3 regions of the Enterobacter sp. 4974935 genome follow, and region 2 is predicted to be linked to each of the others. Evidence: predicted binding sites of a transcription regulator. Region 2 holds the regulator's gene; each other region holds the start of a gene.
The links. Region 2 encodes sigma-54, which starts transcription at its own class of promoters, with help from an activator protein. Its sites were predicted from a motif close to GTTGGCACANNTTTCGCTNT; they were not measured.

Region 1 (7,723 bases), 460 kb from region 2:
AGGAGACGAACGCTAAAAATGCAAAACCAAAACCAGCCCAGGTAATGCGTGACGTTTCGACAAAACGCAGGCGCGCCATGCTGTTTTCAAACAGGGCAATCACCAGCACGCCGATAAGCAGCTTGAGCGCAGCCACCACAACGGCCAGCAGCAGGCCGCCCGCAGAGAAGTGCGTCATCTGCCCCCACGGGAAGAAAACGCCGACGAACATCTGCAACACCACCAGCTGCTTGAGGCTGATGCCCCACTTCAGCACCGCAAAGCCGTAGCCGCTGTACTCGGTGAGTGGCCCCTCCTGCAATTCCTGCTCCGCTTCCGCGAGATCGAACGGCAGCTTGCCCATCTCGATAAAGGTGGCGAACGCGCAGGCGCAGAGCGCCAGCACCAGCGGGAGCGAACGTGAAACCGGCCAGTGGTAAACGGTGTCGGTGATGAAACTGATGTGGGTCGAGCCAGCAACCTGCGCGGCGACCCACAGCCCCAGCAGCAGAATTGGCTCAACCAGCACGCCGAGCATCGCCTCACGACTGGCGCCGATACCCGTAAACGGGCTGCCGGTGTCCAGGCCCGCAATCGCAAAGAAGAAACGCGCGATGGCGAAGAGGTAGATCAGCGTAATCAGATCGCCAAGCACGGGCAGCGGCGAGCCCACCGTCACTACCGGCAGCGCGGTGGCGATGGTCAGCATCACGCCGACCATCACGAACGGCGTCAGGCGGAACACCCAACCTGAGGCATCCGGCGCGACGCTCTGACGGGAGAGCAGCTTGAAGAGATCGCGGTACTCCTGGAGCACGCCAGGCCCGCGACGGTTGTGTAGCCGGGCGCGCGCCACGCGCGTGATGCCCGACAGCAGCGGCGCGGCGGCGAACAACACCAGCGCCTGAAGTATTGCCAGTAACAAACTCATGTCAGGCTCCTCGTGAAATGACAATCACCACCAGCACCGCCAGCTCGATCAGCGCCAGGCGACGGAACAGCACGGGCACGGCGGCACTCTGCCAGCCCGGCACCCAGCCCACCGGGTTCAGCCAGTGGCGCAGCTTCAGCACGGCGGCGAAGTTCTCCTTCACCGGCATGGCGAAACCGTGGGCGGTGATGACCATCGACTGCTCGTGTTCGTAGCCGCAGGCCCACGCCGCGCCGCGCGAGCGGGAGGCGAGACGGTCGCGTCTGAAGAACAGCATCAGCACGAACGGCAGGAGCGGCGCGGCAATCAGCAGCAGCGCCATCATCGGCTGGGACACGACGGTATGCGCCGTAGCCAGCGGCAGCGGAATGGCGTGGCCCAGAAGCGGCAGCAGCCACGGCGCGGCAACCCCACCTGCGATACAGCACAGCGCCAGCGCGACCACGCTGGTGGCCATCAGCACCGGGGCGCAACAGGCGTTTTCCGCTTCGCGGGTGCGCGGCGCACCCAGGAAGGTGACGCCGTAAACCTTTGCCATACACATCACCGCCAGTGCCCCGGTAATCGCCAGCCCAACCGCCAGCAGCGGGCCGAGCAGCCGCGCGATAAACGCGTCGCTCTGGCCGAGCGCGAAGAAGGACTGATAGATCACCCACTCCCCGGCAAAGCCGTTCAGCGGCGGCAGCGCGGCCATCGCCATCAGCCCGACCAGCATCGCCAGCGAAATGACGGGCATTTTTTTGCCAATCCCGCCGAGCTTTTCAATATCGCGGTGCCCGGTGCGAAACCAGACGCTGCCCGCGCCGAGGAACAGGGTGCTTTTAAACAGGCTGTGGTTGATAAGGTGATACAGACCGCCAATAAACCCGGCGGCAATCAGCGCCGGCTGGTTGAGCGCCAGCCCGCTGACACCCGCGCCCATGCCGAGCAGGATGATGCCGATATTCTCCAGAGTGTGGTACGCCAGCAGGCGCTGGATGTTATGCTCCATCAGGGCGTACAGCCCGCCGACAAATGCGGTGATCATCCCCGCAATCAGCAGCGCCACGCCCCACCACAGCGGCGGCTGGCCGCCCGTCAGGGTTATCGTCAGGATGCCGAACAGACCGACCTTCATCACCACGGTGGAGAACAGCGCGGCAGCCGGGGCCGAGGCATTGGCATGCGCCTGCGGCACCCAGCCGTGCAGCGGGATAATCCCGGCCAGCAGGCCAAAACCGACTACGCCCAACAGCCAGACGTCATTCCCCAGCGGCTGGCCGTTAAGCACGGCAAAGTCCAGCGTGCCGAAACGCTGCCACACCAGCCAGCAGGCCAGCGCCAGCAGCAGCGTGCCGAGTCGTCCGAGCGCAAACCACAGCTTGCCGGAGGCGCTGCATCCGGTCAGGAACACGCCGCACAGGGCCATGATTTCAGCCATCACCACCAGCGCGCCGAGGTTGCTGGCGACAACAGTGCAGACCGCGGCGGCCATCAACAGGTTGACCAGCAGGCCGTTGGCGTTGGTATGCTGATGGCGGTGCCAGTCGATATTAAACAGGCTGATAAACAGCCCACACAGACCAAAGGTGACCAGCCAGATGGCATTTAGCGGCGTAAGCTCAACGGCGTGGTGAATCAGCGGGATGAGGGTGTCGACGGATTGGCCGTCGATCAGGACAACGCCGCCCGCCGCCAGCGTCATCAGGCTGCCGACCGCCCCGCCGATACCGGCGATCCAGCCGCTCAGCGTTTTATGGAAGGAGAGGAGCAGCGCCAGGACAGCGGCGGCGGCAAACCAGGCCACGCCGCTGGTCATCATAACTATCGCGTTCATTTCGCCCCCTCGTTAAGCGCCCGCAGCAGCGAAAGATCGCCGACGTCAGTATTGATGGTCAGCTCGCGCTTGCGTTTGCTGGTGCGGGCGATGTCGCGAATATTAACCAGAATTAACGCTTTGGTCGGACAGGTGCGCACGCAGGCCGGACCTTGTTCATCGAAGCTGCACAGGTCGCACTTCACCGCGACGGCGCGAATGCCCGGCACCCAGTCCAGCAGCGTGCTCACGCGTGCCGGAGCCGGTGGCGCAGGCGGCGCTTTCGGGGTGTTGGCATTCGCCGGAATATGCAGCGGACGGCTGCCGGAAAACTCAATGGCGCCAAACGGACAGGCGATGCCGCACAGCTTGCAGCTCACGCACAGGCTTTCGTTCAGCTGTACCGCGCCGTCAACGCGGGTGATGGCATTGACGGGACAGACGCCCGCGCATGGCGCGTCTTCACAGTGGTGACAGAGCTGCGGGGCAGACTCTTTCTCATTACGCATGACGCGCAGGCGCGGCATGGACTGTAGCCCGTGCAGGCGGTGCGTTTCCGAGCACGCCGCCTCACAGGTTCGACAGCCAATACAGACCGTCGAGTCAGCAATTACAAAACGGTTCACCGGGTCATCCTCTGGTGATGGTCATTTTTGACGAAAAAAAACTGTCTTATCGACACTTCTCGACACTCGCTTTTCAGGCCACGTTCGCGGAGGATTTTCCGTCGATCAGCTGTTTCAGGTTGATCGGCTGATCGTGCTCAACGGCAGCGTAGAGGCCGTTATAAACCGGCGCGATTTTCTCCAGATAGTGCTCCAGCACCTGCTGGCGATCGCGGGTGCTGACGTGACCGTCCACCATGCCGTCGGCCATCAGTTGGGCTTTCGCAATACACTGTTTTTCACCCTCTTTTGTCTCAACGTAATACTCAATGGTGTGGCTGTTGAAGCTCTCCGCCAGGGTGACAAAAATCGTGAAGTGTCCAAACAACACAAAGCGCATATCCCCCTGCGCCGCGCAGCTCATGGCATGGTGCAGACGGGCTTTTGACAGGGTGATCCCCTGAATCAGAGAGTTGCAGTAGAGGTGCCACTGATCCTGAAGCTGCTGATGACGTTGCGCGATGTAATCCGCTTTTTCGCTAATTTCCCAAATAGTCATAAAAGGTATCCGGTTAATGGAGTTAGCGGCTGTTAAGCAGATTTCGTGCCAATTTTTAATTTATTGATTTAAATGGATTTTAAAGAGATGCGCACTGTCACCGCCGCGGTGTCGACGTGTCATTTCGACAGCGTTGACATCGTCACGCCGTAACGCAAAACAAGCTGGCACTGTTATTGCATTAAAGGGGCAATTCATTAAGGAGGCGTCATGCACGAAATCACCCTCTGCCAGCGGGCACTGGAACTTATCGAACAGCAGGCTGTGCAGAACCATGCGAAGCGCGTGACCGGCGTCTGGCTGAAGGTCGGGGCGTTTTCCTGCGTCGAGACCAGCGCCCTCACCTTCTGTTTTGAGCTGGTGTGCCGCGGCACGCTGGCGGAGGGTTGCGCACTGTATATCGAGGAGCAGCAGGCGGAGTGCTGGTGCGAGCAGTGTCAGCAGTACGTCACGCTGCTGTCATCGAAGGTACAGCGCTGTCCGCAGTGCCAGAGCAGCGGGCTGCGCATCGTGGCGGATGACGGTATGCAGATCCAACGCCTCGAAATCGAGAAGGAGTAATGTATGTGTAGTACCTGCGGTTGCGCTGAAGGCAACCTGTATATAGAAGGGGATGAACACCGTCCCCACTCCGCGTTTCGCTCCGCACCCTTTTCTCCTGCCCCGCGTCCTGCGGCGGCACTGACCGGCATCACCTTTGCGCCGCAGCGTTCAGACGCGGGCGACCTGCATTACGGCCACGGCGAAGCAGGCACCCACGCGCCGGGCATCAGCCAGCGCGAGATGCTGGAGGTGGAGATCAATGTGCTGGACAAAAATAACCAGCTCGCCGCTCGCAATCGCGCCCGCTTTGCCGCCCGTCAACAGCTGGTACTGAACCTGGTCTCCAGCCCCGGCTCCGGTAAAACCACCCTGCTGACCGAAACCCTCAAACGACTGAATAAACGTGTCTCCTGCGCCGTTATCGAAGGCGATCAGCAAACGGTAAACGACGCGGCGCGCATCCGCGAAACCGGTACGCCCGCGATTCAGGTCAACACCGGCAAGGGCTGCCACCTGGATGCGCAGATGATTGCCGACGCCGCCCCGCGCCTGCCGCTGGCGGATAACGGCATCCTGTTTATTGAAAACGTCGGCAACCTGGTCTGCCCGGCAAGCTTCGACCTTGGCGAGCGGCATAAAGTGGCGGTGCTCTCCGTGACCGAAGGGGAAGACAAGCCGCTGAAGTATCCACATATGTTTGCCGCCGCCTCCCTCATGCTGCTGAACAAAGTCGACCTGCTGCCGTACCTGAATTTCGACGTGGATAAGTGCCTGGCTTACGCCCGGGAAGTGAACCCGGACATTGAGATCCTGCTGGTTTCCGCCACGCGCGGCGACGGGATGGACGCCTGGCTGAACTGGCTGGAGAGCGAACGATGTGCATAGGCGTCCCCGGACAAATTCATTCGATCGACGGCAATCAGGCCAAAGTGGAGATCTGCGGCATCCTGCGCGATGTCGATCTGACGCTGGTGGGCAGCCACGATGAGACCGGCGCAACGCGTCTCGGCCAGTGGGTGCTGGTCCACGTGGGGTTTGCCATGAGCGTGATTAATGAGGAAGAAGCCCGTGACACGCTGGACGCGCTACAGAATATGTTCGACGTTGAGCCGGACGTGGGTGCCCTGCTGTATGGTGAGGAACGATAACACATGCGTTACGTTGATGAATATCGCGCGCCTGAGCAGGTGTTGCAGCTTATCGATCGCCTGAAAACCCGCGCGTCCCTGCTGGACTACACGAAAGAAAAACCGCTGCGGATCATGGAGGTGTGCGGCGGACACACCCACGCCATCTTTAAATTTGGCCTCGACCAGCTGCTGCCGGAGAACATCGAATTTATCCACGGCCCCGGCTGCCCGGTGTGCGTGCTGCCCATGGGGCGCATCGACAGCTGTCTCGACATCGCCAGCCGCCCCGGTGTGATTTTTTGCACCTTTGGCGACGCCATGCGCGTACCGGGAAAAAATGGCTCGCTGCTCCAGGCGAAGGCGCGCGGCGCGGACGTGCGGATCGTCTACTCACCGATGGATGCCCTGACGCTGGCAGAGGCTAATCCTGAGCGTAAGGTGGTCTTTTTCGGGCTGGGTTTTGAAACCACCATGCCCGCCACCGCTATCACTCTCCAGCAGGCGAAAGCCCGCAACGTCACTAACTTTTACTTTTTCTGCCAGCACATCACGCTTATTCCCACGCTGCGTAGCCTGCTTGAAGCGCCGGACAACGGCATCGACGCCTTCCTGGCACCAGGACACGTCAGCATGGTGATCGGCACAGAAGCCTACGGTTTTATCGCTGAACAGTACAATCGTCCGTTAGTGGTGGCTGGTTTCGAGCCACTTGATCTACTGCAAGGCGTGACCATGCTGGTTGAGCAGAAAATAGCGGCCCTGAGTGTGGTGGAAAATCAGTATCGCCGCGTGGTGCCCGATGCAGGTAACAGACGGGCACAGCAGGCGATAGCCGACGTGTTTAGCGTCGAAGGCGACAGCGAGTGGCGCGGACTGGGGCTGATTGCCGAATCCGGCGTACACCTGACGCCCGCGTATCGCGCCTTCGATGCCGAAGCGCATTTCCGCCCGCAGCCGCAGAAGGTGTGCGACGATCCCCGCGCCCGCTGTGGCGACGTACTCACCGGCAAATGCAAACCTCATCACTGCCCGTTATTTGGCAACGCCTGTAACCCGCAAACCGCGTTTGGCGCGCTGATGGTCTCTTCCGAAGGGGCATGCGCCGCGTGGTATCACTATCGCAACCAGGAGTGTGAAGCATGAACACGGTGGAAATGGCGCACGGAAGCGGTGGACAGGCGATGCAGCAGTTGATTAACAGGCTGTTCATGGAAGCCTTTAACAACCCCTGGCTCGCCGAGCAGGAAGATCAGGCGCGTATTGACCTCGCGGCCCTGACCGCCCACGGCGACAGGCTGGCGTTCTCTACCGACAGCTACGTGATTGACCCGCTGTTCTTCCCGGGCGGCGATATCGGCAAGCTCGCCGTCTGCGGCACGGCAAACGACGTGGCCGTCAGCGGCGCGATCCCCCGCTACCTCTCCTGCGGGTTTATCCTCGAAGAAGGGTTACCCATGGAGACGCTCACGGCGGTGGTCAACAGCATGGCGCACACCGCCCGCGAGGCGGGGATCGCCATCGTGACCGGGGATACCAAGGTGGTGCAGCGCGGCGCGGCGGATAAGCTCTTCATTAACACCGCCGGAATGGGGGCGATCCCCGCCGACATTCACTGGGGCGCGCAGCAGCTTTGTGCAGGCGACGTGCTGATTGTCAGCGGCACGCTGGGCTGCCACGGGGCAACCATCCTGAACCTGCGCGAAGGCTTAGGGCTGGATGGCGAGCTGCACAGTGACTGCGCGGTACTCACGCCGCTGATCCAGACGCTGCGCGACATGCCGGGTGTAAAAGCCCTGCGCGACGCCACGCGAGGCGGCGTGAATGCCGTGGTACACGAATTTGCCGCAAGCAGCGGCTGCGGAATTGAACTGACCGAGCGCGGCCTGCCCGTTAAGCCTGCTGTACGCGGGCTGTGCGAGCTATTAGGGCTAGACCCGCTTAACTTTGCCAACGAAGGCAAGCTGGTGATCGGCGTGGAACGCACGGTGGCGGAAGCCGTACTTGAACAACTGCGCGCACATCCCTTAGGGAAAGACGCGGCCATCATCGGCGACGTGGTTGAGCGCAAAGGGGTGCGCCTGACCGGGCTTTACGGCGTGAAGCGCACGCTGGATCTGCCGCACGCTGAACCGTTACCCCGAATTTGCTAGACCGCGCCAAAAGCGGTCAGCGCTGAATGTC
Region 2 (7,723 bases):
AGGACTGAGCTTCGTGATGGAACCGACGCTGCCGCTGCCGCATAAAGTGGTGACGGACGGCACGCGTCTGCGTCAGATCCTGTGGAATCTCATTAGCAACGCCGTGAAGTTTACCCAGAAGGGACAGGTTGCGGTGCGCATTCGCTATGATGAGGGGGACATGCTGCACTTTGAAGTTGAGGACTCGGGTATCGGCATTCCTCAGGATGAGCAGGATAAGATCTTCGCCATGTATTATCAGGTTAAAGACAGCCACGGCGGTAAACCGGCGACCGGCACGGGCATTGGCCTGGCGGTGTCGAAACGTCTGGCGAAAAGTATGGGTGGGGATATCACCGTTGCCAGCCAGCCGGGTAAAGGCTCCACCTTTACGCTTACCGTCCACGCCCCTGCTGTTGCTGAAGAAGTGGAAGATACGTTTGAGAACGACGATATGCCGCTTCCAGCCCTGCACGTCCTGCTGGTTGAAGATATTGAGCTGAACGTCATTGTCGCCCGGTCGGTACTGGAAAAACTCGGTAACAGCGTGGATGTCGCGATGACCGGCAAAGCCGCGCTGGAGATGTTCACGCCGGGCGAGTACGACCTGGTGCTGCTCGATATTCAGCTACCGGACATGACCGGGCTGGATATCTCCCGCGAGCTGACGCGCAAATATGCTCCTGACGAGCTGCCGCCGCTGGTTGCGTTGACCGCAAACGTGCTGAAAGATAAAAAAGAGTACCTCGAGGCCGGTATGGACGATGTGCTCAGCAAGCCGCTGGCAGTACCTGCCCTGACGGCGATGATCAAGAAGTTCTGGGATACCTGTGATGAAGAGGAGAGCACCATGACGTCTGTTGATAGCGCCAAAACCCAAACGATACTGGATACCGCCATGCTGGAGCAGTATATCGATCTGGTGGGACCCAAACTGATCACCGATGGCCTGGCCGTGTTCGAAAAAATGATGCCGGGCTATCTGAACGTGCTCGAATCCAACCTGACGGCGCGTGACCAGAAGGGCATCGTCGAAGAGGGACATAAAATCAAAGGCGCAGCTGGTTCAGTCGGGTTACGCCATCTCCAGCAGCTGGGCCAACAGATTCAGTCGCCTGATTTACCTGCCTGGGAAGATAACGTAGGTGATTGGGTTGAAGAGATGAAACAAGAGTGGCAAAACGATGTGGCAGTGCTGAAAGCCTGGGTAGAATCCCGAAAAAAATGACCCCGGCTATACCGGGGTGCGCGAATACTGCGCCAACACCAGGGAAATCGTGGCTGCGCCTGATTTTTATGGGTTGTTTTCGCATGGACGCCGCCTGAAAATTAAGGCTGCACGCAGATAAGATAGCAAATCTTAAACAGTTTGTTACATGAATCAGTGAAATGTGTGAAGCATAGCGTTTTAATCAGAATTTTTAATGTGCTTCAGCGAGTTGCATAGAAGGATCGTCAGAATGAAGAAAGTGGGTGTCGTGCTGAGCGGATGTGGCGTTTACGATGGTTCAGAGATACATGAAACCGTATTAACGCTGCTGGCATTATCGCGTCAGGGGGCCGACGTTATCTGCTTCGCTCCGGATAAAACGCAGGCAGACGTGGTTAATCATCTTACCGGCGAGCCAATGGCGGAAAGCCGTAACGTGCTGATTGAAGCGGCACGTATTGTGCGCGGGGATATTCATCCGCTGGTACAGGCCGATGCGGCTGAGCTAGATGCGCTCATCGTGCCGGGCGGCTTTGGCGCGGCGAAAAACCTGAGCACGTTTGCAACGCAAGGCGCGGCGTGCCATGTCGATCCCGATTTGAAAGCGCTATCGCTGGCGATGCATGCGGCAGGTAAGCCGCAGGGCTTTATCTGCATTGCGCCAGCCATGCTGCCGAAGATTTTTGATTTCCCGCTGCGGCTCACGATCGGAACCGACATTGATACTGCTGAAATTGTCGAAGATATGGGCGGCGAACACGTGCCATGTCCGGTAGACGACATTGTGGTGGATGAGGACAATAAAATCGTCACCACACCGGCGTATATGCTGGCGCAGAACATTGCCGAGGCTGCTGCAGGCATTGAAAAGCTGGTGGACAGAGTGCTGGTTCTTACCGAATGAGTCGTAAATTATCCCCTGGCGGGTGGTTAAAACGGATCCTGCTGCGTATTGTGCTGGTCCTGGCCGTTTTTTGGGGCGGAGGCATTGCGCTGTTCAGCATCCTGCCCGTCCCGTTCTCGGCCGTGATGGCAGAGCGGCAGATTAGCGCCTGGCTCTCGGGTGATTTTGGCTATGTTGCCCACTCAGACTGGGTCGGCATGGATGAAATCTCCCCGTGGATGGGGCTGGCGGTCATTGCGGCAGAAGATCAGAAATTCCCGGAGCACTGGGGTTTTGACGTGGCGGCTATCGAGAAGGCGCTGGATCATAATGAACGTCATGAAAACCGCGTCCGCGGTGCGTCGACGCTTTCTCAGCAGACGGTAAAAAATCTGTTCTTATGGGACGGTCGCAGCTGGGTGAGAAAAGGGCTGGAGGCCGGGCTGACGCTGGGCGTCGAGACGGTGTGGAGCAAAAAACGCATTTTGACCGTCTACCTGAATATCGCGGAGTTTGGTGACGGCGTGTTTGGCGTCGAATCGGCATCGCAGCGCTATTTTGGCAAGCCCGCCAGCAGGCTGACTATGTCCGAAGCGGCACTGCTTGCCGCCGTGCTGCCGAACCCGCTGCGTTTTAAGGCCAGCGCGCCGTCAGGCTACGTGCGAAGCCGCCAGGCGTGGATTATGCGCCAGATGCGTCAGCTGGGTGGGGAAGGGTTTATGGAGCGAAATAATCTTATGTAAAGCGGGTAAGCGCAGCGCTACCCGCCGACGTGGCGAACGTTAATCTTCGTCAAACCCGGCGTTAAACAGGGCAATCACTGCCGCCAGCGCTTCTTTTTCCTGCGGGCCGGTGGCTTCAACTTCAATCTGGCGGCCTTTGGCAGAATCCAGCATCAGCAGCGCAATCACGCTGTTGGCTTCTGCCTCGGTTCCCTCATCGTTGCGCAGCAGCACCTCAGCATCAAAACCCTGCATCAGTTCAAACAGCTTCATCGCCGGGCGCGCATGCATGCCCAGCTTATTGGTGATTTCGACGGTCTGTTTTACGGTCATGTTTTGCGTTTTTCCAGCGTGCGATGACGGGACTGGACGTTCTTCCCGCGTGAGCGGAAGTAATCGGCCAGCTGTTCGGCAATGTAGACCGAACGATGTTTACCGCCGGTACAGCCAATCGCCACCGTCAGATAGCTACGATTGTTTGTCTCCAGCATAGGTAACCATAGCTCAAGGTAGCTTCGCGTCTGGTAGATAAAATTGTGTACTTCTGTGTGTCGGTCGAGGAACGCCGCCACCGGCTTATCCAGACCGGTCATCGGACGCAGTTTCGGATCCCAGTGTGGGTTCGGCAGGAAACGCACATCAAAAACGTAATCCGCATCGATAGGGATACCGTGCTTAAAGCCGAAGGATTCAAACACCATCGTCAGTTCGCGCTCGCGCTTGCCGAGTAAGCGAGTACGCAGCATTTCCGCCAGCTCGTGGACGGACATTTCTGAGGTGTCGACAATCAGGTCGGCCCGGGAACGCAGCGGCTCAAGCAGATCGCTCTCTTTATCAATGGCGCTTTCCAGCGAAAGATTTTTACTCGAGAGCGGATGCAAACGACGTGTATCGCTGTAACGGCGGATCAGCGTGTTGCGGTCAGCATCCAGGAACAAGAGCTGAGGCGAGAAGCACTCCGGCAGGCTGTTCATTGCCTGCTCGAAGATTTCCGGCGATTCCGGCATGTTACGCACGTCAATACTGACGGCGGCAGAGATTTGCCTGTCCGCCAGCGTCCGCGCCAGATCGGGTAACAGCACTACCGGCAGGTTATCTACGCAGTAAAATCCCATGTCTTCCAGCGCGCGCAGGGCCACGGACTTCCCGGACCCCGAACGACCGCTGACGATCATCAGCACCATGTTCCGTTTCTCCTCAGGGAAGCCGTTCTGAAGGCCCTTTCCCGATTATGCCTCATCCTGATTGCCTTCTGCTTCAGTGATAATTTGATAAAGTTCTTCATCACTTTGAGCTGAGCGCAGTCGACGACAAATGGTTTTATCCGCCAGACGTTTGGCAACCAGCGACAGCGTGTGCAGGTGGGTTTTGGTCTGATCGGCAGGAACCAGCAGCGCGAAGAGCAGATCCACAGGCTGGTTATCGATGGCGTCAAAAGCGATAGGCGTTTCCAGTTGCACAAACACCCCCACGGCACGCAGCGTATCTTCTTCCAGCTTGCCATGCGGGATCGCAATGCCATTGCCGATGCCGGTACTGCCCATTTTTTCACGGGTCAGAATGGCTTCAAACACGATCTGCGGCGGCAGACCCAGCTGTTTTGCGGCCAGCTCACTGATGATTTCCAGCGCACGTTTTTTGCTCTGGCAGTGAACGCCACTGCGGGTACAATCCTGGTTAAGGACATTGCTCAGTTGAAGAGCGGAATCGTTGTTTATCATAATTTCACCTAAGCGCTAACTGTACAAATGGCCTGTTGTGTTTCACAACAGGCCGTCCTGCACCCGTTAACTGCCCGGACAATTAGTGTTGTTTCAGTTTATCTTTATGTTTATTGAGCTGTCTCGCAAGCTTATCAATCAAGCCGTCGATAGCCGCGTACATGTCTTGCCCTTCCGCACTGGCATGAAGTTCCCCTCCGTTGACGTGCAGGGTCGCATCCGAGATATGCGTCACTTTCTCCACTTTCAACACAACATAGACCTGGTTGATCCTCTCGAAATACTGCTCGAGTTTCGCGAACTTAGCGTTTACAAAATCGCGTAAAGCCTCAGTAATTTCGACGTTATGTCCGGTGATATTGAGCTGCATAGTGTCTTCCTTATCGGTTGTGTCAAACCAGTTGTTTACGCTGGTTAGACGGCGGAATGGATAAAGACTCTCGATACTTCGCGACAGTACGGCGTGCCACCATAATACCCTGATCGGACAGCATGGTGGTTAACTTACTGTCACTGAGTGGCTTCGCGGGGTTCTCCGCGGCGATCAACTTCTTCACCAGGGCGCGAATAGCTGTTGACGAGGCTTCGCCGCCGCCTTCGGTGTTCACGTGGCTGGAGAAGAAATACTTAAGCTCAAAAATACCGCGTGGGCTGTGCAGATACTTCTGCGTGGTCACGCGGGAAATGGTTGATTCATGCATCTCGACGGCCTGGGCGATGTCCGCCAGCACCATCGGTTTCATAAATTCTTCGCCCTGCTCAAAGAATGCCTGCTGCTGTTCGACAATACAGCGGCTGACGCGCAGCAGCGTGTCATTACGGCTTTCCAGACTCTTAATCAACCAGCGTGCTTCCTGAAGGTTGCTGCGAATGTATTGATTATCAGCGTCGTTACGGGCGCTGGTGCACATGGAGGCGTATTGCTGGTTGATTTGCAGGCGAGGAATGCTGTCGGCGTTCAGTTCAACGACCCAGCGGCCATTGTGTTTTCTCACCAGCACATCAGGAATAACGTATTCCGGTTCGCTGGTCTGGATAGATTGCCCCGGACGCGGATCGAGTGACTGGATCAGATTCACCGCTTCCTTCAGCACCTCTTCTTTGAGGCGCGTGACGCGCATCAGGGTGCGGAAGTCGTGATTTGCCAGCAAATCCAGATGCTCGCTGATGATGAGCCGGGCTTCATCAATCCACGGTGTCTCTTTGGCAAACTGCGAAAGCTGGATCAGAAGGCAGTCGCGCAGATCTTTCGCGGCGACGCCAATCGGGTCGAAACGCTGAACGCGTTTCAGGACGGCTTCGATCTCTTCCAGTTCAATCTCGTCATCGCCGATGCTTTCCAGAATCTCGTCCAGCGTCACGGTCAAATAGCCCGTGTCGTCAACGGCATCGACAATCGAGGTGGCAATGGCGCGATCGGTATCGGAGAAAGGCGTCAGCTCCACCTGCCACATCAGGTAGTCCTGAAGCGACTGGGTAGTTTCGCCCTGGTAGACCGGGAGTTCATCGTCCTGGTAATCTGCACGCGTCCCGGAAGGGGTACCCGCGGTGTAGATTTCATCCCAGCTGGCATCCAGCGGCAGTTCCTCCGGCATCTCTTTCTGTTCGAGCGCATCTACGGAGTCGAGCGTTTCTGTGTCCTGCGTCTGCTGAGCGTCTACCTCGTCATGAAGATCGGTTTGCTCCAGCAGCGGATTGCTGTCCAGCGCCTGCTGGAGCTCCTGCTGGAGTTCTAACGTGGACAGCTGCAACAGACGGATTGCCTGTTGTAGCTGCGGCGTCATGGCCAGTTGCTGGCTGAGCCGTAATTGCAAACCTTGCTTCATGTTCAGAGCGTTTTTCTCCGGTTCGGCGTGACTTAACCTCTACCCTATCAGAGTCTGAAGTCTTCCCCAAGGTACACGCGCTTAACATGCTCATCTTCGAGGATTTGCTGTGGCGTGCCGTGGGCAATCAGATGGCCCTGGCTCACTATGTAGGCGCGCTCACACACGGCCAGCGTTTCACGAACGTTGTGGTCCGTGATCAGTACGCCAAGCCCGCTGTCGCGCAGGTGCTCAATAATACGTTTGATATCGATAACGGAGATGGGGTCAACGCCCGCAAACGGTTCATCCAGCAGGATAAATTTCGGGTTTGCTGCCAGCGCGCGCGCAATCTCAACGCGGCGGCGTTCACCACCGGACAGCGCCTGACCGAGGCTGTCACGCAGATGTTCGATATGAAACTCTTCCATCAGCTCGTTCGCACGGTCAGTGCGCTGCTCGCTGGTCAGATCGTCACGGATCTGAAGCACGGCCATCAGGTTGTCGAAAACGCTTAAGCGGCGGAAGATGGAGGCTTCCTGCGGCAGATAGCCGATGCCACGACGCGCGCGGGCATGCAGTGGCAGCAGGCTGATATCTTCATCATCGATGATGATGTTGCCGGCGTCACGCGGGACAATGCCCACCACCATGTAGAAGGTCGTGGTTTTACCCGCCCCGTTAGGGCCAAGCAAACCCACGATTTCGCCGGAGTTGACGGTCAGACTGACATCTTCGACGACGCGGCGGCCCTTATACGCTTTCGCGAGGTTTTTTGCAGTTAAAGTTGCCATAACGAATTAGTTACTCTTTTTCTGTGCCGGAGCCTGGCCGTTGTTCTTGTCCTGCAATTGCGAAGGCACAAGAACGGTCGTGACGCGTTTGCCTTTTTCACTGGAGGCCTGCATTTTCTGCTCTTTCACCAGATAAGTGATCTTGTCGCCTTTGATATTGCTGTCCAGCTGTTCCAGGTAAGCATTACCGGTCAGGATGACCAGATCCTTCGCCAGTTCATAGTGCATATGCGAGGCATGGCCTTTCACCGGCTTGCCGTTGTCCTGCATCTGGTAGAAGGTAGCCGGGTTGCCATAACCATCGATAATCTCTTTGCCCTGCTCGCCGCCCGGTCGGGTAACGACCACTTTGTCGGCGTTGATTTTGATGGTGCCCTGGGTCATGACCACGTTGCCGGTAAAGGTGACGACGTTACCCTGCATATCCAGAGACTGGGTATCGGATTCAATATGAATCGGCTGTTCGGTGTCGCCAGTCACAGCAAGCGCGGGAAGACTGGCCGCCAGCAGCGCGCTGGCGATAACAACTTTAAGGCTGAGTTTGTTTGTTTTGAATTTCATAGGAGGTTCTAACCTTTTCAATCAGCTCGGCGTTTTTGCTGCGTAAGT
Region 3 (7,723 bases), 2.8 Mb from region 2:
AGCAAGGACGAGTGCGATTGCGTCATCATGACCCGGATCGCAGTCGAGAATTATAGGCTGTGCCATGGCGTTCTCCATTCTTAGCATTATTTGTGACAAGGTTAACGCTGCGATGTGACGCCGAATAGAAAAAGAGATCTAAAGCGTGAAGCAGTGCGCAATCCACAGATTGCGCACTAAAAAGATTAATGCAGGATTTTGGCGAGGAAGTCTTTTGCACGTTCAGATTTAGGATTTGCGAAGAACTCTTCTTTCGGTGAGTCTTCAACAATTTTCCCTTCATCCATGAAGATCACACGGTTGGCCACTTTACGGGCGAAGCCCATTTCGTGCGTCACCACCATCATGGTCATCCCTTCGTGCGCCAGTTCCACCATAACGTCCAGCACTTCGTTGATCATCTCAGGATCGAGCGCGGACGTCGGCTCATCAAACAGCATCGCCACCGGATCCATGCACAGCGCACGCGCGATTGCCACACGCTGCTGTTGGCCGCCCGAAAGCTGGGCCGGGAACTTATTCGCATGCGCAGACAGCCCGACGCGTTCCAGCAACTTCAGCCCCTTTTCACGCGCCGCTTTTTTATCACGCTTGAGCACTTTCACCTGCGCCAGCGTCAGGTTCTCAATGATGGAGAGGTGAGGGAACAGCTCAAAATGCTGGAACACCATCCCTACGTGGGAGCGAAGCTGGGCAAGGTTGGTTTTGCGGTCATTCACTTTGGTGCCGTTAACGACAATCTCGCCCTGCTGGACAGGTTCCAGTCCATTAACGGTTTTGATAAGCGTCGACTTACCGGAGCCGGACGGGCCACATACCACCACCACATCGCCTTTTTTCACTTCTGTTGAGCAGTCGGTCAGCACCTGAAAGTGCCCATACCATTTAGAAACATTTTTCAGGGAAATCATTATACGGTCCTTTTCTTCAGCCAGCTGACCAACAGCGATGCGCTTAAACTAATCACAAAATAGACCCCGCCTGCGAAGAGGATCATCTCAACCTGCGTTCCGTCACGTTCGCCAATGGTGGAGGCGGTACGGAAGAAGTCTGCCAGGCTCAGCACGTAGACCAGGGAGGTATCCTGGAACAGGACGATGCCCTGCGTCAGCAGCAGCGGAACCATGGCGCGAAACGCCTGCGGCAGAATAATGAGCTTCATGGACTGCCAGTGCGTCATACCGAGCGCCAGCGCAGCGCTGGACTGCCCGCGCGAGATACTCTGAATACCTGCGCGGATGATCTCGGAGTAGTAGGCGGCTTCAAACATAGAGAATGCCACCATGGCAGAGATCAGGCGGATATCGGTTTTCGGCGACAGTCCCAGCACGTTCTGTAAAAAGCCGGGAACAATCAGGTAAAACCACAACAGCACCATGACCAGTGGAATGGAGCGGAACACGTTAACGTAAGCCGTAGCAAACCAGGCGAGCGGCTTAAAGCTCGACAGGCGCATCACTGCCAGCAGGGTGCCCCAGACAATACCGACGATAATGGCGATTACGGTGATCTTTAAGGTGATCGCCAGTCCATCCAGCAGATAAGGCATGGAGGGAACAATGGAACTCCAGTCAAATTCGTACATTATTTGCCCCCCAGATTGCCCGGCAGGCGTACTTTGCGTTCAACCAGGTTCATCACCAGCATGATTAAAGCGTTAATCAGAACATAGGCGAGCGTGATTGCCGTGAAGGATTCCCATGCGTGAGCGGAGTAATCCAGCAGTTTGCCCGCCTGCGCCGCCATATCTACCAGACCAATGGTTGAGGCGATGGCCGAGTTTTTTACCAGGTTCATCATCTCGGAGGTCATCGGCGGAACGATGACGCGGTAAGCGTTAGGCAGCAGTACGTAACGGTAGGCTTGTGGCAGGGTCAGGCCCATCGCCAGTGCCGCATTCTTTTGTCCGCGTGGCAGTGACTGTATGGCGGCACGCACCTGCTCGCAGACGCGCGCAGCGGTGAACAGTCCCAGACACAGCATGGAGGAGACAAAGAATTGTACGTTAGGATCCAGCTCGGCCTTGAACCACATGCCGAGATCTTCCGGCAGCAGTTCCGGGATCACCAGATACCAGGTAAAGAACTGCACGATCAGCGGAACGTTACGGAACAGTTCCACATAGAGCGTGCCAATCGAAGAGAGAAAACGATTAGGGACGGTACGCAGAATACCGAACAGCGAACCGACAAGAAACGCGATAATCCACGCCGTTATCGATAACGCAACGGTAACCTGAAAGCCGCTCCACAGCCAGCCGAGATAGGTGGTGTTGCCGAACGGGGCTTGTTGCAGAAAGATGCCCCAGTTCCAGTCAATTGACATAGTAAACTCCAGAAAAAAGAGGGTAGCAGCGCTACCCTCGAAGATTGGTGAGAAGCTCAATTTTTGCGCTGAGTGGGGAACGACCACTCAACGTATAGTCTGTCCATGCTTCCCGACAATCGAGAGGGCAGGAGATCCCGCCCCTGTCGTTCTAGTTAGTTAAGAGCTTTGTCGTTTGGTGATTTGAACAGCGCTTTCATGTCGTCAGACAGTTCAAAGTTCATGTTCAGGTTTTTTGGTGGAATTGGGTTCTTGAACCATTTGTCGAACCATTTTGCCGCTTCGCCAGAGGTTTGCGCCTGAGCGATGGTGTCATCGATCAGCTTTTTGAAGCCTTCATCGCCTTTACGCAGCATACAGCCGTAAGCTTCTTTCGACTGCGCAGTCCCGACGATTTCCCAGTTGTCTGGTTTCTTCGCCTTGGCGCGCTCGCCTGCCAGCAGAGCGTCATCCATCATAAACGCAACGGCACGACCGCTTTCCAGGGTACGGAAGGAGTCGCCGTGATCTTTCGCGCTGATGATGCGCATGTCCATTTTCTTCTCGTCGTTCAGCTTGTGCAGCAGCACTTCGGACGTGGTACCGGAGGTCACGACAACCGCTTTGCCTTTCAGGTCAGCAAAATCTTTGATATCGCCGCCTTTCTTCGTCAGCAGGCGGGTGCCTACAACGAAGATAGTGTCCGAGAAAGCGGCCTGTTTCTGACGCTCAAGGTTGTTGGTGGTTGAGCCACATTCAAAATCAAATGTGCCGTTTTGCAGCAGAGGAATACGGTTCTGTGAAGTGATGGGGATCAGCTTCACTTGCAGGTCAGGTTTGTTCAGCTTTTTCTTCACGGCTTCAACGATGGCGTTGGAGTAATCCTGTGAATAGCCCACGACTTTTTGCGTGTTGTCGTAGTAAGAGAACGGGACAGAAGATTCACGGTGGCCGACCACGATCACGCCGTTTTTGGCAATCTTGTCGAGAGTGCTTCCTGCTGCCGGAGCGTCTTCAGCGTGAACGATGCCCGCAGACATTCCCATAACCAGCATTGCTGTGGCCAGTTTACGTAATTGCATACCCAACTCCTTTCTTATCAGCGCCAGTGACGCTTTGATACCCATTGTGATGTTGTTATATCTCGCGCAATGCGAGTGCAGTGTTATGCAAGCTTGTTAACATTTAGTCTGGCTTAATGTAAAGATTTTGCTGCGTTATTGTTTATTTTTGCGAAGCGCGCCGCACCATTCAGAGGCAATAATCTCTCGTTGCACCGTTTCGGTGCTACCGGAGATCCATGCTGGTGCGACAAGGTTGCACGTTAAGCCAGACAGCGTTTGCGTAATTAAACAAAGCAACAGGCGTGCCAGAATTGAAGTTTAGGAGGAAATTGTCGGGTGGCGGCTACGCCGGAGAGTAGGCCGGGTAAGGCGTAGCCGCCACCCGGCAACAGAAGGCCAGGTTATCTACGACGCTGACGCAGGCTCATCACTACGGCGGCAAAACCGAACAGCGTGGTCAGGATCCACAGCGGCCAGTTCCCGGTGCGCGCATAAGGCGTCAGGCCCGTAGCTGGCGTCACTTTCGTGGTCAGCACCTCACGGGTGAACTGCGGGATCATGGCCTGGATTTCACCCTGCGGGCCAATCACGGCGGTGATGCCGTTATTGGTGCTGCGCAACAGCGGACGTGCCAGCTCCAGAGAACGCATTCGTGCCATCTGGAAGTGCTGCCACGGGCCGATCGATTTACCGAACCACGCATCGTTTGAGATGGTCAGCAGATAGTCGGTGTCCGGGCGGAAGTTATCGCGCACCTGCTCGCCGAGAATAATCTCGTAGCAAATAGCGGCCGTCAGGGCAAAACCGTGCGCATGCAGCTGCGGCTGAACGTAAGGGCCCCGGCTGAATGAGGACATCGGCAGGTCAAAGAACGGTGCCAGTGGGCGCAGAATAGACTCCAGCGGAACAAACTCGCCAAACGGTACAAGGTGATTTTTGTTGTAACGATTGGTGGAGGTATAGCTGTATTCGCTGTCCTTACCGAGCGTAATGATCGTGTTGTACGTGTCATAGCGGTTCTGCTGATTGAGACGCGCATCCACAATTCCGGTAATCAGCGTACTGCCGCGCGCGCGCAGCAGATCGTCCATCATCTTCAGGAAGGGCTGCTGATTGATCTCCAGATCCGGGATCGCAGACTCAGGCCAGATGATGAGCTGCGATTTACCCATCACCTTTTCGGTGGCGTTGGCGTAGATTTTCAGCGTGTTCAGCAGCTGATTCTCATCCCATTTCAATGACTGCGGGATATCGCCCTGTATCAACGATACCTGCGTGGCGCGCGCGGGCTCCAGCGTGAACCACTGGATATAACGCAGTGGGAAAGGCAGGGCAAACAGGATTAACGCGGCAACCAGCGGCTTCCAGTTACGTGTCACCAGAGCCAGCACCAGCAGGCCGCTGACCGCCATGAGCAGGAAGTTAATCGCCTCTACGCCCATGACGGGAGCCAGACCTTTCAGCGGGCCGTCCACCTGGCTATAGCCGAACTGCAACCACGGGAAGCCGGTCAGTACCCAGCCGCGCAGAAATTCGGTGATTTGCCAGACAACGGGAGCCGCTATCGCGACGCGCAGCCAGGTCGTTTTAGGCCACAGACGAGATAGAATACCGGCGAACAGGCCAGTGTAGAGCGAAAGATAGGCGGCGAGCAGCACAACCAGGAAGACGTTAACCGGCCCCGGCATTCCGCCAAATTGCGCGATACTGACGTAGACCCAGTTGATACCAGAGCCAAACAGCCCCAGCCCCCAGAAGTAGCCTATGGCTGCGGCCTGTACCGGACGACGATTCAGGGTAAGACCCTGTAGCCCCATCAGGGAGAGAATAGCGGCTGGCCAGATATCGTAAGGAGAAAAAGCCAGCGTACCGCTGGCTCCGAGTAACAGCGCCAGCAGCAAACGGACGCGCTGGCGTTCAAAGAATGGGGCAAATGCCATTTACATTAATCTTCCAGTTTTGGCACCGGTGAGTCGTCCGGCATTCTGACATGAACCTGAATAATACGTCGGCTGTCAGCCATTGCGACCTTGAACTGGTAACCATCGATGTCAACGGTTTCACCGCGGGCCGGAAGATGGCCGAAGGCCTGCATCACCAGACCACCAATGGTGTCCACTTCTTCATCGCTGAAGCTGGTGCCAAAGGTGTCATTGAAGTCTTCAATGGAGGCCAGCGCGCGCACGGTCCAGGTGTGGCGGCTCAGCTGACGGAAGTCGATATCCTCTTCTTCGTCATACTCATCTTCGATTTCGCCCACGATCAGCTCAAGGATGTCTTCGATTGTGACCAGACCGGAAACGCCACCAAATTCATCAATAACAATCGCCATGTGATAGCGCTGGGAGCGAAACTCCTTCAGCATCCGATCCACACGCTTACTTTCCGGCACAACCACGGCCGGGCGTAACACTTTTTCCATACTGAAGGCTTCGGCATCGCTGCGCATAAACGGCAGCAGATCTTTCGCCATCAAAATCCCTTCGATGTGATCTTTGTCTTCGCTGATGACCGGGAAACGTGAGTGAGCCGATTCGATAATCACATCGAGGCACTCGTCCAGCGTCTGGTTGCGTTTCAGGGTAATCATCTGCGAGCGGGGGATCATGATGTCGCGGACGCGCTGGTCGGCGATGTCCATCACCCCTTCGAGCATTTCGCGCGTATCTTCGTCGATAAGGTCGTTCTGCCCGGAATCACGAATCAGCTCCAGCAGTTCATCACGGTTTTTCGGTTCGCCGTGGAAAAGCTGGTTCAGGATGAGGGAGAAAAATCCCTTTTTAGTGGTTGTCGTGTCGCTACTGTGTGAATTGTCGTCGCTCATGGCGTTTGTTAAGGGTTCTCTTGTTAGTTCAACGTTAACCGCCGCGCTATGTCCCTGCGCGGCGGCATGGTAGTCAGTGACTGACTATTCTTTCTCGGCAATGTACGGATCCTCATAGCCCAGAGCAAGCATTATCTCTGTCTCGAGGGATTCCATCTCTTCCGCTTCGTCATCTTCAATATGGTCGTAACCCAGAAGATGCAGGCTACCGTGCACCACCATGTGTGCCCAGTGCGCTTCCAGCGGCTTTTGCTGCTCTTTGGCTTCCTGCTCAACCACCTGACGGCAGATGATCAGATCGCCCAGCAGCGGCATCTCAATGCCCGGAGGGGCTTCGAACGGGAAAGAGAGCACATTGGTCGGCTTATCTTTCCCGCGATAGGTCAGGTTGAGCTCATGGCTTTCTGCTTCATCCACCAGGCGAATCGTGACCTCTGATTCTTCCTGAAACTGGGGGATAACGGCATCCAGCCATTTCTGAAACTGTGCCTCTTCTGGCATGCTGGAATTATCTTCACAGGCCAGCTGTAAATCGAGGATCACCTGACTCATTTCTGTTCATGCTCCTGCGCTTCGCGCTTACGTTCTGCGGCCAGTTCGGCCCTGCGCTTCTGATCTGCCTCTTCCCAGGCCTCATAAGCGTTAACGATACGCGCGACCACCGGGTGGCGTACCACGTCTTCACTGTGGAAGAAGTTGAAGCTGATTTCGTCTACCTCGGCCAGGACTTCGATGGCGTGACGCAGACCCGATTTGGTGTTACGCGGCAGGTCAATCTGGGTGACGTCACCGGTAATAACCGCTTTCGAGTTAAAGCCAATACGCGTCAGGAACATCTTCATTTGTTCGATGGTGGTGTTCTGGCTCTCATCCAGAATGATGAACGCGTCGTTAAGTGTACGCCCACGCATGTAGGCCAGCGGGGCCACTTCAATCACGTTACGCTCGATGAGCTTTTCAACTTTCTCGAAGCCGAGCATTTCGAACAGCGCGTCGTACAGCGGGCGCAGGTAGGGGTCCACTTTCTGACTTAAATCGCCCGGCAGGAAGCCGAGTTTCTCACCGGCTTCTACAGCAGGGCGGGTCAGCAGGATACGGCGGATCTCCTGACGCTCAAGTGCATCGACCGCAGCAGCAACGGCCAGATAGGTTTTACCCGTACCCGCCGGACCCACGCCAAAGGTGATGTCATGGTCGAGAATGTTGGCGATGTACTGTGCCTGGTTCGGGGTACGAGGCTTAATCACGCCGCGTTTGGTTTTAATGTTGATGGCTTTGCCATAGTCCGGCACGCTTTCCGCGCTCTGCTCAAGCACGCGCGCCTCTTTGATGGCCAGGTGGATCTGTTCAGGTTCAATATCCTGGATCTCACCGCGCATCGGGGCGGTATCAACATACAGGCTGCGGAGAATATCTGCCGCGGCGTTGACGCAGATTGGGCGTCCGGTGAGTTTGAAATGGTTATCGCGACGATTGATTTCGATACCCAGACGTCGCTCCAGTTGTTTGATGTTGTCATCAAACGGCCCGC

Region 1: a site for sigma-54 is predicted at 3,903-3,922, ahead of hycA (formate hydrogenlyase regulator HycA). Genes of this name have one in related genera too.
Region 3: a site for sigma-54 is predicted at 3,659-3,678, ahead of AC4OVS_RS16070 (amino acid ABC transporter substrate-binding protein). Genes of this name have one in related genera too.

Annotation. Positions count from the first base shown of each region.
Region 1 covers NZ_JBZWGT010000003.1:774,088-781,810, reverse strand. Annotated here, with positions in the region: gene AC4OVS_RS04945 (respiratory chain complex I subunit 1 family protein) at 1-910, opposite strand, end outside; gene hycC (formate hydrogenlyase subunit 3) at 912-2,726, opposite strand; gene AC4OVS_RS04935 (4Fe-4S dicluster domain-containing protein) at 2,723-3,331, opposite strand; gene hycA (formate hydrogenlyase regulator HycA) at 3,405-3,869, opposite strand; gene hypA (hydrogenase maturation nickel metallochaperone HypA) at 4,080-4,430, shown strand; gene hypB (hydrogenase nickel incorporation protein HypB) at 4,434-5,297, shown strand; gene AC4OVS_RS04915 (HypC/HybG/HupF family hydrogenase formation chaperone) at 5,288-5,560, shown strand; gene hypD (hydrogenase formation protein HypD) at 5,564-6,685, shown strand; gene hypE (hydrogenase expression/formation protein HypE) at 6,682-7,692, shown strand.
Region 2 covers NZ_JBZWGT010000003.1:313,285-321,007, forward strand. Annotated here, with positions in the region: gene arcB (aerobic respiration two-component sensor histidine kinase ArcB) at 1-1,207, shown strand, start outside; gene elbB (isoprenoid biosynthesis glyoxalase ElbB) at 1,440-2,093, shown strand; gene mtgA (monofunctional biosynthetic peptidoglycan transglycosylase) at 2,090-2,815, shown strand; gene npr (PTS phosphocarrier protein NPr) at 2,855-3,127, opposite strand; gene rapZ (RNase adapter RapZ) at 3,124-3,978, opposite strand; gene ptsN (PTS IIA-like nitrogen regulatory protein PtsN) at 4,024-4,515, opposite strand; gene hpf (ribosome hibernation promoting factor) at 4,598-4,885, opposite strand; gene rpoN (RNA polymerase factor sigma-54) at 4,908-6,341, opposite strand; gene lptB (LPS export ABC transporter ATP-binding protein) at 6,389-7,114, opposite strand; gene lptA (lipopolysaccharide ABC transporter substrate-binding protein LptA) at 7,121-7,675, opposite strand; gene lptC (LPS export ABC transporter periplasmic protein LptC) at 7,644-7,723, opposite strand, start outside.
Region 3 covers NZ_JBZWGT010000003.1:3,077,271-3,084,993, reverse strand. Annotated here, with positions in the region: gene rihA (pyrimidine-specific ribonucleoside hydrolase RihA) at 1-66, opposite strand, end outside; gene AC4OVS_RS16085 (amino acid ABC transporter ATP-binding protein) at 186-911, opposite strand; gene gltK (glutamate/aspartate ABC transporter permease GltK) at 911-1,585, opposite strand; gene gltJ (glutamate/aspartate ABC transporter permease GltJ) at 1,585-2,325, opposite strand; gene AC4OVS_RS16070 (amino acid ABC transporter substrate-binding protein) at 2,481-3,386, opposite strand; gene lnt (apolipoprotein N-acyltransferase) at 3,770-5,308, opposite strand; gene corC (CNNM family magnesium/cobalt transport protein CorC) at 5,314-6,192, opposite strand; gene ybeY (rRNA maturation RNase YbeY) at 6,277-6,744, opposite strand; gene AC4OVS_RS16050 (PhoH family protein) at 6,741-7,723, opposite strand, start outside.